Regions from separate parts of the Shewanella acanthi genome, predicted to be linked through region 3. Evidence: predicted binding sites of a transcription regulator. Region 3 holds the regulator's gene; each other region holds the start of a gene.
What was found. The regulator sigma-54, encoded in region 3, starts transcription at its own class of promoters, with help from an activator protein. The targets are predictions, from matches to a motif close to GTTGGCACGNNNNTNGNNT.
Positions count from the first base shown of each region.

Region 1: K0H61_RS10405 (YccF domain-containing protein) is a predicted target of sigma-54. The motif match lies at 2,321-2,339, and genes of this name have one in related genera.
Region 2: glnA (glutamate--ammonia ligase) is a predicted target of sigma-54. The motif match lies at 1,609-1,627, and genes of this name have one in related genera.

Region 1 covers NZ_CP080413.1:2,389,047-2,393,336, reverse strand. Annotated here, with positions in the region: gene K0H61_RS10415 (M14 family zinc carboxypeptidase) at 1-799, shown strand, start outside; gene K0H61_RS10410 (alpha/beta fold hydrolase) at 799-1,716, shown strand; gene K0H61_RS10405 (YccF domain-containing protein) at 1,828-2,238, opposite strand; gene K0H61_RS10400 (pyridoxal-phosphate dependent enzyme) at 2,492-3,415, shown strand; gene K0H61_RS10395 (hypothetical protein) at 3,986-4,159, opposite strand.
Region 2 covers NZ_CP080413.1:239,014-243,303, reverse strand. Annotated here, with positions in the region: gene typA (translational GTPase TypA) at 1-683, opposite strand, end outside; gene glnA (glutamate--ammonia ligase) at 1,711-3,120, shown strand; gene K0H61_RS01160 (dicarboxylate/amino acid:cation symporter) at 3,317-4,290, shown strand, end outside.
Region 3 covers NZ_CP080413.1:604,238-608,527, forward strand. Annotated here, with positions in the region: gene K0H61_RS02570 (HPr family phosphocarrier protein) at 1-213, opposite strand, end outside; gene rapZ (RNase adapter RapZ) at 200-1,054, opposite strand; gene ptsN (PTS IIA-like nitrogen regulatory protein PtsN) at 1,051-1,494, opposite strand; gene hpf (ribosome hibernation promoting factor) at 1,497-1,784, opposite strand; gene K0H61_RS02590 (RNA polymerase factor sigma-54) at 1,813-3,288, opposite strand; gene lptB (LPS export ABC transporter ATP-binding protein) at 3,394-4,125, opposite strand; gene lptA (lipopolysaccharide transport periplasmic protein LptA) at 4,128-4,290, opposite strand, start outside.

The DNA.
Region 1 (4,290 bases), 1.8 Mb from region 3:
TAGTCTGCTTGTGCGATTACATTGGGACACGCATTTGCAGCATTTGCTGATGAGGATCCGCCTTGCCTTTGTGCCTGTGGTGAATCCCGTGGGCTTACTCCTTGGCAGTCGTGGGAATGGCAATAATGTGGATTTAATGCGAAATGCCCCGATTGAATCCCAAGAAAGAGTGTCTTTTCTTGTGGGTGGGCAGAAATGGTCGGCATATTTACCTTGGTTTCGTGGACAGAGCGAGATGGAGCAGGAGACCACCGCGCTGGTGAAATACGTACAGCAACTTCTCAATCGAAGTTCGAGTTTAATTTCACTCGATGCTCACTCGGGATTTGGCCTTAGCGATCATATCTGGTTTCCCTACGCCCACACCCGCGCCCCCTTCGAGAACGCAAATATCATCTTCCATCTCAAGCAGTTATTTGAGGCAAGCTATCCACATCATTTGCATTATCGCCTTGCTCCCCAGAGCCAATTTTATCGTACCCACGGCGATATTTGGGATTTCCTGTTTTGTCAGCATCAACGCCTTTCGTCACTGTCGAGGATCCCCTTTTTACCTTTGACCTTAGAGATGGGCTCATGGGCGTGGATTAAGAAAAATCCAAGACAAGTTTTCAATTTTGCTGGGTTTTTTAACCCACAAAAAACACACCGACATCATCGAATTTTGCGCAGGCACACAGTCTTAATGCAGTTTTTAATGGAAGCTGCCTATGCGCGGGAATTAGAACAATTAACCACCGAACGTTTAGACGCCTTAACCTTCGCGGCCAAACAGTTCTGGTATCGGGAGAAAACCTGATGGCAACTTGGGTGCTATTGCGGGGATTGATGCGGGATAAGCGTCATTGGAACGGTTTTGACCAAAGATTAAGGCAAAGGGGATTTAGGGTGGTGACGCCAGACTTGCCCGGAAATGGGGAATTGTATGGGGAATTGAGCCCACTCAATATCGCTGATTATGGCGCTGCGGTTTGGCAACAGCTTGAAGAACAGGGGGCCGTTCCTCAAAGCGGTATAGAGTTGACTGACTCTTACCGCGAGAGCGGCAATATGGCGGATACTGCACGGGTTGGCGATACAAATGTTGGGCCTATTTATTTACTTGGTTTGTCTATGGGCGGCATGGTGGCACTCGAAATGGCGCGTCAGCGTCCTGTACTCATCAAACATTTAGTGCTGCTAAATAGCAGTGCCGCCAATCTGTCTCCTTGGTATCACAGATTTAATCTTATCAACTCGTTAACTGCTTTTTTACTGCGTAGGCGGGGTGATAGGCTTCATCCTATAGAGTCAACCATCATCAGGTTAACGAGCTGTCGTCATCAGCATAATAATGAGTTAATTGCTCACTGGAGTCAGTTACGTGGGGAATTGAAGCCTAAGTTTAACAATGCACTTCGCCAGCTTTGGGCTGCTTTTAAGTATCAATGCCCTGACGCACTTAAGGTGCCTGTCAGTGTGCTCTGTGGTGATAGGGATTCACTGGTGAATATCAAAGCCAGTAACGCCTTGGCTCGTCATTATAAGTTAGAACCTATAGTGCTTGCCTACTGCGGGCACGATGTGACTATCGATGCTCCGGCCAAGTTAGCCCATTGCCTTGCGAATATCACAAGTGGGTATAACCAAGGGGAGCCAAGCATTGATGGCTTCGCCGGTAAGCAAAACTTGCTTGAGGATATTCAAGGGCGTGAGTTGGAGTTAGAGCCAAGTTAATAACTGGCAGAGGAATGCGAAATCACGGCCTCTGTTGTCAGTCGGGCAAACATTCAACTCATTGGCTAGCATGGCACGTTAGGGCATTCACGCCAAACCGTGCCCTGTATTTTAATAGGCTTTTGCAATGACTTTTTGGCCAATAGGAGTCAGGCTTAATAGCGCCAACTTGATATGTTGAATACCAAATGGGATCCCAATAATGGTGATAAAGCAGGCGAGGGCGTGAACTAAGTGGCCAATCGCGAGCCAAATGCCAAATAGTAGGAACCAAATAATGTTACCGACCATGCCAAAGGCTCCTGTGCCAATATCTTCATGGCCTGTTAATTGGCGACGATTAACCAGTTCCTGTCCAAAGGGCCAGAAGGCTAACTCTCCGATAACGAAGCAGGCGCGTCCAAAGGGGATACCGATAATGCTGATAAAACAGAGGATGCCCGCTAACCACCAGGCTAGTCCCATCACAAATCCGCCAAGGATAAACCAAGCAATATTAAAAATAAGGCGAAGTACTGGCATGTAACGCTCCTTTAGAAAGTGGGTAATTCTTCAAATCTTTAGTCTGATCAAATGGTGAATGCATAATAGTGCTGAATCAATATAGCGATAACCGTGCCAAGATTTTAAACATTACAATTCAATAAGATATATTGTTGCACTGGTTGCTGACTGGTCATTTACACTAAAAAGTCGTGTAATTTCTTAAATCTTGAGGGTCATAGGTTCAAGGGATACACTATGGCTCTTTAGGCTAAAACTCCAAAGGATATAGATGTTTGCCACGAGCCCTGTCGAATCGTTTCAGTTTGCGAATAGGCAACTTTATATTAAACGGGACGATTTGCTCCATCCTGGTTTCAGTGGTAACAAGGCTCGTAAGTTTGCCTATTTTCTCGACCATCAATTTGATGGCGTGACTAAGGTGATTGGGTATGGCTCGGCCCAAGCCAACTCACTCTATTCTCTGTCTGTATTGGCGAAGATGAAGGGCTGGCAATGTGATTTTTATGTTGACCATATTGCTAGTCATATTCGTGAAAATCCCAGTGGAAATTACGCCCACGCATTAGCCCAAGGCGCTCGGGTGATTGATTTGCAGCAACAACTTATCGAATCCGGTGAGTCACACAAGTGGCGATGCGAGGATTATATTCAGCAACGGGTGCTTGTTAATGAGCCAAATGCGCTCTTTATTCCAGAAGGTGGCCGATGCAGTTATGCCAAATACGGACTCGATAAACTGGGCGCAGAAATTATTCACTGGGGACAAGTACATGCATTGTCGAAATTAAAAGTATTTTTTCCCTCTGGGACAGGGACGACTGCGTTATTTCTGAATCAATATTTTATTGAAAATGGCTCGGATATCCGAGTACTGACCTGCGCTGCAGTGGGAGGCGATGACTATCTTCGCTTTCAGTTTTTACAATTAAACTCCAATGAGTCCCTGCATCCCGTGGTGTTAAATACGGGGAAAAAATACCATTTTGGTAAGCTTTATGCCGAATTTTACGCCATGTGGAGGCGTGTTTGTGCCCAAGGGATCGAATTTGAGCTGCTTTATGATCCCCTCGGTTTTTTAGTGCTTGAATCTTATCTGAGGGCAGATCTTCACAGTCCCATCTTGTACCTTCATCAGGGAGGACTGCTCGGTAACGAAACCATGTTGCCGCGTTATCAGCGCAAATTTGGTTAAGTCGCTTAAGCAGAGAGTTGTTTCTGTATAATACTAAATTCTGCCTTGAGGTATTAATTTATATCGCCTGAACAGCTTATGGGGGATAGTTAGGTTATCTTACTCTTTGAGGTCTTTCACCCAACTCGGTCACTTGAGCTTTGCCCAGTCACTGTGTTCAGTCTCAAGCAGCTCCATCTTGTTTTTCAGCTAGCCATCACAATTACCTTGGTATATCTATGCAGCGGCTTGGGTAAATGGGATGTGTTGTTCAATCAGGACTATTCATAGCTGCATTTCCATCAAACAGCTGTGTTTGTCATGATGGTGGATACTCACCATAGATGGGGCATTAAGATAACACTCTTTGAAAGGCAATTGATTTTAGCAGGATGGGTATTTTACGTTTGGTTCGGCACGTATCTGCGTGATTTAGATACCGCCAGAACCAAACTTGATTGTCTATTCGACAGGATATAGCAGTGCGATTTCAGACTTGCTATTTGTAGCTTAGGTATTCGGCATGGCGAGGAAAATGAAGACCGCAATCACCTAAATTTATATCGCTTTATCCACTAAAGCGGATTCATTTTATTTATTGGTCGTTAACAACCATTTCATAAAATTAAGGGCTTCAGTGCGTTTAGAAAAGGTCTGTTTGTTTTTACCTTGTCTATCGGTAAACGCGATGGAAGTTTTATTAACTGAAATAGAATCCACAGGGAAGTTTACTGTGATTTCATGTCCATTAAATTTGTATGACATAGTCACACTCCTTTTATATTAATTCACCCATAGGTGAGAAAGTTTTAACAATAAAATATCCTTAGCATACTTGCGAAAGATGTTACTTATGATTTTTGAGATTACCCATCATTTAACGGGTATTCAAGGGA
Region 2 (4,290 bases), 370 kb from region 3:
CGCTTGATGCGGCCAACACCGATAACACCCACGTATGAGTTGTAATCGAGCTGAGAAATTTGCATCTGGAATGGACCTTCAGCGTCAGCTGCAGGTGAAGATACTTTTTCAACAATAGTTTGGAACAGTGGCGTCATATCTGTGCCAACTTCGTCTGGATCTAAGGTTGCGAAGCCGTTTAACGCAGAAGCGTAAACCACTGGGAAATCTAATTGCTCGTCGGTCGCGCCTAAGTTGTCGAACAGGTCAAATACTTGGTCGATAACCCAATCAGGGCGAGCACCTGGACGGTCAATCTTGTTGATAACAACGATTGGCTTTAAGCCTTGAGCAAACGCTTTCTTAGTTACGAAGCGAGTTTGCGGCATTGGACCGTCAACGGCGTCAACCAGCAGTAATACTGAGTCAACCATAGACAATACGCGCTCAACCTCACCACCGAAGTCGGCGTGGCCTGGGGTGTCTACGATGTTAATGCGGTAGTCGTTCCACTTGATGGCAGTATTCTTTGCCAGAATCGTGATCCCACGTTCCTTTTCAAGATCGTTGGAGTCCATCACCCGCTCAGTTGCTTCTCCTCGGGTTGCAAGGGTTCCTGATTGCGACAGCAGCTTGTCAACCAGGGTCGTTTTGCCATGGTCAACGTGCGCAATAATGGCGATGTTACGTAAATTCTCTAGCACGGATAAACCTCTTACCATCAAACTAAAAATAGGGATATTTCGATATTCGTTACAGCTATCCACGTTAGCAATCTACGTTGAGTCGCCATAAAAAAGCGTGCCATTCTACTCTAGAGCGGCCATATCGCACAGGATTATTTTTGAACACTTATAAAACAATCCTCTCTTACACCAAACTAAAGAGTAAAAGTGGCGCCTCTGTAATGCCTGTCTTTAGATAGGCAGGGAACCATTAATAGCCCAAGTTGTTAACCCACATGAAAAAGCAGGTTTTCATTCGATTAGCCGCTAACACCTTAATGCACTAAAGCTTAAAAAACGCTCAAAGTATAGCCAACTTCCCCATCACATGTTGTTGTAGCTGTAACGCCTTGTATCAACTATCAAAAGGAGTGCTCATTCTTTAGCGATCCCAATTTCATTAATCCGCTGATTTAGCTAATTTTGCTGGCTGCTACACGGCTTTAAGTAAACACAATTCATCCTTTCGAACGATATTGAAGTTAAGAATATGGTATTAGATCCGACCGTAAAGACGGTATTTAGGTGCGTAAAGCAAGTATCGATTTAAGTTCGCACCGTTTTATGACAAATTGATTAGCAATAAATCGCCGAATAAAAAATGAGTTGCCACGGCTTTCCAATACAACTGATGTACTAACGTCAGTCTGCTTCATTTTGGTCACCTATAGGCAACTCAATGAATAATGCGTTTATTCTCAGCGGATTTGGGTAAGTTCCCCGCGAATTCAGCAGAGGGGCAATTTGCAATAAGGTGAGGCGCACTAAAATGAGCCAATCAAAACGCGCACCAAAATGGGATAACGCACCAAAATACCACAGACATAAGCACCATTATGGTGCATTAATTGAATCTATTGCGATGAACATTACCCATAACCATTAACTTTCAAATAGTTAAAATATTGGCATGGTTATCGCTTTATAGTTCGTAAGTTTGGCTCAGGTAAGACTTGAGTTAAAGATTATAGAAGGGACCTCCCTTTACCCTACTGGAGACTTGAGAATGTCAGCAGAATCAGTTTTAAAGCAACTTGAAGAACTAGAAGTTAAGTTTGTTGATTTACGTTTTACCGATACTAAAGGTAAAGAGCAGCATGTCTCTATTCCTGCACATCAGGTAGACGCTGACTTCTTCGAAGACGGTAAAATGTTTGACGGCTCTTCAATTGCTGGTTGGAAAGGCATTAACGAATCAGACATGGTGCTGATGCCAGATCCAACAACGTTCGTATTAGACCCTTTCACTGAAGAAACCACTGCGCTTATCCGTTGTGACGTTCTTGAGCCAGGCACTATGACTGGTTACGACCGTGACCCACGTTCTATCGCTAAACGTGCTGAAGAATACCTGCGTTCTACTGGTATTGCTGACACTGTATTAGTTGGTCCAGAGCCAGAATTCTTCCTGTTCGACGACGTTCGTTTCGGCACTGACATGTCAGGTTGTTTCGTTAAGATCGACGCTAAAGAAGCAGCTTGGAACTCGGGTACTAGCTACGAAGAAGGCAACACTGGTCACCGTCCATTCGTGAAAGGCGGTTACTTCCCAGTTGCACCAGTTGACTCATCACAAGACCTGCGTAGCGCTATGTGTTTAGTGCTAGAAGAAATGGGTCAAGTCGTTGAAGCTCACCACCACGAAGTGGCGACTGCGGGTCAAAACGAAATCGCAACTCGCTTCAACACGCTGACTAAGAAAGCGGACGAAATCCAAATTCTGAAGTACGTTGTTCACAACATGGCTCACGCCTACGGTAAAACAGCGACTTTCATGCCAAAACCAATCGTTGGCGACAACGGTAGCGGCATGCACGTTCACCAATCTTTAGCTAAAGACGGTGTTAACCTGTTCGCGGGTGACAAATACGCAGGTCTGAGTGAAACTGCTCTGTACTACATCGGTGGTATCATCAAGCACGCTCGCGCTCTGAACGCGTTCACTAACCCAAGCACTAACTCTTACAAGCGTTTAGTACCACACTTCGAAGCACCAGTTATGTTAGCTTACTCAGCTCGTAACCGCAGCGCCTCAATCCGTATTCCAGTGGTTCCAACGCCAAAAGCGCGTCGTATTGAAACTCGCTTCCCAGATCCAACGGCTAACCCATACTTAGGTTTCGCAGCTCTGCTGATGGCCGGTATCGATGGTATCCAAAACAAGATCCATCCAGGCGAAGCAATGGACAAAGACCTGTACGATCTGCCTGCTGAAGAAGCGGCTGAAATCCCACAAGTTGCGACTTCATTAGAAAACGCACTTGAGAACCTGCAAGCTGACCACGAGTTCTTAACTCGCGGTGGTGTATTCAGCGAAGATTTCATCCAATCTTATATCGCTCTGAAAACTGCTGAGTCTGAGCGCGTAAGCCGCACTACTCACCCATTAGAGTTCGAAATGTACTACAGCCTGTAATTTTAGGCGCAAGTTACTCAAAGCCCCGCTTAGCGGGGCTTTTTTATGGGCGCTCGAAAATTTCATTTTAAATCAATCATCACTTGCACTTAAATAAGACTGTCGTTAGTTTGAGACTGTCGATGCTGCATAATGGCGACCCATTAATTTCGGCCAATTTCATTCCTTCGCTCTTTCCTTCCATAGGCGTAATGATATGTGGCAAAAACTTAAACCCTATAAAGATTCTCTTATTTTGCTCAGCGCCCTTTTTATCGGCGGCCTGCTCGGTAGCTATTGGCCCGAATTCGCACTCAAGCTAAAACCCCTAGGGCAAATTTTTTTAAATCTGTTGTTTATGATCATAGTGCCCTTAGTGGCCGTGAGTGTGACCTCCTCTATTGCTCGGATGACAGATCTTAAAAAGCTAGGGGCAATTTTAGCTTCCATCATGGGGGTCTCGATTATGATGGCGGCGATTCCCGCCATCGGTATCACGTTACTTGCCCTCGCCTTTGACCCCGCACAGGGCGTGACCTTAAGCCTTGATAAAACCGTTAGCGATACCTCGGGGAATATGGATTTTGTGGCGCTACTCACCACCAATGACTTTTCGGGCTTACTGTCTAAGTCGAATATTCTCGCCTTGATCATCATGTCAGTGATTGGCGGCATTGCCATAGGTCAATCGGGGGAGGATGGCCGTAAAGTCTCCGCCCTGCTCGACAGTTTCAATACCGTGATTATGAAAATTGTCTCGCTGCTGATGGTAGTCGCACCCGTCGGTTTAGGTGCTTACTTTGCTGCAACCATGGCAAGCCAAGAGCCAGATGTTGTGGTCACCTTTGCCCGCGCCGTAGGCATCTTTTTGGCGGCCAGTTTTATTTACCTCACGCTGGGTTCAACTTTTTATGCTTGGTTAGGTGGCGGGCGAGATGGTGTTAAACAATTTTGGCGCCATGCGATTGAACCTGCGATTACCGCCCTTGGCACAACCTCATCACTGGCAACGCTGCCAGTCACTATGCGGGCGGCGCTTAAGATGGGCATTAAACCCGAAATTGCCGAAATCAGCCTGCCGCTGTTGGTGAATCTCAACAAGGGCGGCGCTTCAATTATTACCGCGCTGAAAATCGTGTTTATCTACTCCCTACTCGGACTCGATTTCACGACTGATGTGTTTGTGGTGAC
Region 3 (4,290 bases):
ATCCGGGCCTTCGGCAATTAATTTGATGGTTTTACCCATGCCAGTTTCGAGCATTAATAGACCAAGTACACTGGCGGCTGAGGCTTGTTTCTCACCTTGAATTAATGTGATGCTGGCATCGAACTCTGAGGCGAGCACGACTAATTTGGTTGCGGCTCGGGCATGGAGGCCGAGTTTATTGCAAATGGTGACTTGGCGTTCAAGCTTTGGCATTAGTCAGTTCCCGATGGCGTGCATTGACTTGATGTTTACCGTTACTGAAGCGTTTAGCCAGTTGCTCAGCTATATAGACAGATCGGTGTTGTCCACCCGTACAGCCAATGGCTATGGTCAAATAGCTGCGGTTATTGCGCTCAAGGTGGGGTAACCAAGTTTCGAGTAGATTCTCAATCTGCCAAATAAACTTATTGACTAAGGGTTGGCGATTTAAAAACTCTGCCACGGGTTCGTCTAAGCCCGTTAATGGCCTAAGTTCTGCTTCCCAGTGGGGATTTGGTAAAAAACGCACATCAAACATAAAGTCGGCTTCGGTGGGCATGCCGTGCTTAAAGCCAAATGATTCGAAATTGATCACCAGTTCTTTATCGACACTGCCGAGCAGAATTTGCCGAACCTGATCGCTGAGTTCATAGATATTCAAGTTAGAGGTATCTATGTAGTGATCCATCTGCTGCGATAAAGGCTCAAGCAATTTACCTTCAAGCTTAATGGCTTCCTGCAGTGAGACGCGGCTCTTAGACAAGGGGTGCAAGCGCCGGGTTTCGCTGTAGCGTTTGAGCAGGACTTTATCGCTGGAATTGAGGAAGAAGCTGATAAGTTCAGTGCCATCGGCGAGACTTGCGAGTTGTTTTTCCAACTCTTTGTCTTGCTCTGGCAAGTTACGCACGTCGACACTGATGGCGACGAGATCGTTACTGCCCTTGAGCTGCCCAAGTAAACTGCCGATTAAGGGTAATGGAAGATTATCGACGCAGTAATAGCCGAGATCTTCGAGCACCCTTAGTGCGACAGATTTTCCTGAGCCAGAGCGCCCAGACACTATAACCAGTTTCATCCAGTGATTACCTGATAGAGTTCCGTTTCATCATGGGTTTTGCGTAATTGCTTCAAAACCTGTTTGTCGCTCAGGCGCTCGGCCATCGATGACAGGGTACTTAAGTGCTGCTGACACTGTTCAGCAGGCACAAGCAGTGCAAATAAAATATCAACCGGTTGCTTGTCGATAGCGTCAAAAGCTATCGGTTCCTCACATTTAACGAGTATTGCTATGGGTTGTGCTATATCGGTTAATCTGCCATGTGGAATGGCGATACCGTTACCTATACCTGTGCTCCCCATCTTTTCGCGTGCCACTAGGCTTTCGAATATCTCTTGAGATGAGAGGGTTGGGTACTGGGCAGCGGCTAAGTCGCTGATGAGTTCCAGTACCTTTTTCTTACTGCCCGGAGTGGCGCAGGTTGTGCATTCCGGCCGCAGTATGGTACGAAGTTCCATTGTTAGTGTTTTGTTAACTTCTCTTTGTGTTTAATAACCTGACGATCAAGCTTGTCTATCAGGACGTCTATGGCAGCATACATGTCCGCATGCTCTGAAGTCGCGAAGACTTCACCACCGGTGAGATTGATCCTTGCTTCGGCGATTTGTTGCATTTTCTCAACATTGAGTACAACGTGCACATTATTGATCTGTTCGAAATGACGTTCAAGTTTTGAAAACTTTTCCTCTACATATGCCCGTAAAGATTCTGTTATCTCGACATGGTGTCCACTCAGGTTAATTTGCATAGAAACGTCCTCCGATATCCACTGTAGGTTATAAACTTTTACGCTGGTTGGATGGGGGGATCAGCATCGCTTCTCGATACTTCGCAATCGTTCTTCGGGCGACGTTAATTCCCTGTTCGGCCAGAAGTTGTGCCATCTTGCTATCGCTCAGAGGCTTCTTCTGATTTTCCGCCGCAACCAGTTTCTTAATAAAAGCTCTGATTGCTGTGGATGAACACTCACCGCCATCGTCGGTGCCGACGTGGCTTGAGAAGAAATATTTTAGTTCAAAAAGTCCCTTTGGGGTATGCATATACTTTTGGGTAGTCACCCGTGAAATGGTCGACTCGTGCATTTCAACGGCTTCGGCAATATCGTTCAGAACCATAGGCTTCATGGCTTCTTCACCGTATTCGAAGAAACCTTGCTGATACTGCACAATGCAATTTGCCACCTTAAGAAGAGTGTCGTTACGACTCTCTAGACTCTTAATAAACCACTTGGCTTCCTGCAGATGACCACGGATAAACTGACTATCAGATTGATTTTTACTGCTGCGAGCCATTGCTGCATACTGTTGATTAACATTGATTTTTGGCATGCAATCCGGATTGAGCTCGACGACCCAACGACCATTTTTCTTCGACACTGAGACATCGGGTACAACGTATTCTTCATCTATTGGGGTGATTAATAAACCAGGACGAGGGTTAAGGGTTTGGATAAGGGCAATGCTATCGCGCAGATCATCTTCCTTAAGCTTGGTCTTTCGCATCAACAATCTAAAATCGCGGGCAGCGATCAGATCCAAGTGTTCCTTGATCAGCATGCGAGCGTTATCTAGTTGAGGTGTATCAGGCGAAAAGTGAGATAATTGGATCAGCAGACACTCGCTTAAATCCCTTGCCGCGACACCGAGAGGATCGAAATGTTGGATACGCTTCAATACCGCTTCGACTTCATCGAGTTCGATATCCGGATTACCCATGGCCTCGAGAATCTCTTCGGTGCTCTGGGTCAGATAGCCCTGATCGTCGATAGCATCGATGATTGCGGTGGCAATTGCCATATCGGTGTCGGAGAAGGGGGTGAGATTTTTTTGCCACTCTAAGTGTTCGTAAAGCCCTTCGCTGGTTTCGCCTTGAAAGGGCATATCGTCTTCTCGGCTGCCACCAGGGCCGGCATTGGATGAGGCGGTGTAGACTTCATCCCAAGTCGTATCTATGGGAAGTTCGTCGGGCATGGAATCCTTAGTTAAGGATTCGGCGATATCGACGGCAGAATTATCCTGCTCGGGTGGAAGGGCGCTGGCTTCGCTGAAATCAGTATCGGCGATGGCCTGATTGCGGTCACTCGATGCGTCAAATTGCTCCTCTTCCAGCTCGAGAAGAGGATTTGAGTCTAAGGCTTGCTGGATCTCTTGCTGCAATTCCAATGACGACAATTGTAACAGGCGAATTGCCTGTTGTAGTTGTGGCGTCATTGTTAACTGTTGACCCAGTTTGAGCTGGAGTGACGCTTTCATGCTACCGCTGATCCCTACGTTATAATTTTGAATTTAGGTTACTTGTTATCTTTTTGATTGAGTCAAGAGACCTAAAATTCAAGGAGTTTGGCTCTGTTTTAGTAACTATAGCCTGAATTGTTCACCTAAGTACACAGCCCTAACTTGCTGATTGTTTAAGATCTCTGCGGGTGTCCCCTCTGCGATCAGGTTTCCGTGACTCACGATATAGGCATGCTCACACACGTCTAAGGTTTCGCGCACGTTGTGGTCGGTGATCAGCACTCCAAGCCCACGACTTTTGAGCTGTTCAATGATCTTCTTGATGTCGATAACCGAAATTGGGTCAACCCCGGCAAAGGGTTCATCGAGCAGAATAAACTTAGGATTTGCGGCAAGGGCGCGGGCAATTTCTACCCGGCGGCGTTCACCACCCGACAGTGACATGCCTTGGCTGTCACGAATATGGGTAATGTGGAATTCTTCCAAAAGATGTTCTAGCTCTTCAATCCGTTGCTCGTTATTGAGTTCTTTGCGGGTTTGCAGCACCGCCATGATGTTGTCGTGCACGGTGAGCTTACGGAAAATACTGGCTTCCTGTGGCAGATAACCAATCCCTTTACGGGCCCGTAAATGCATAGGATCGGCGGTTAAGTCATCGTTATCGATAAAGATACTGCCCTTATCGCTTTTGACCAGACCGACAACCATGTAGAAAGTGGTGGTTTTGCCAGCGCCATTTGGGCCGAGGAGCCCGACTACTTGCCCAGTTTTTACCGTGAGGCTGACATCTTTAACGACCTGACGACTCTTATAGCTTTTGGCCAGATTTTGGGCTTTTAAGGTAATTTGGGTCATTGTCAGTCCTGTTTAACAGGTTTGTCAGCGGGAGGATTTTTAAGATCTTCCTGATAATTTTCGGGCTGAATAATCGTTATTACCCGATCGTCACCATTGCCGGTACTCTCTGCAATCAGTTTTTGCTGGGTGATGTTGTAACGAATCAGGTTACCTGTCACTTGG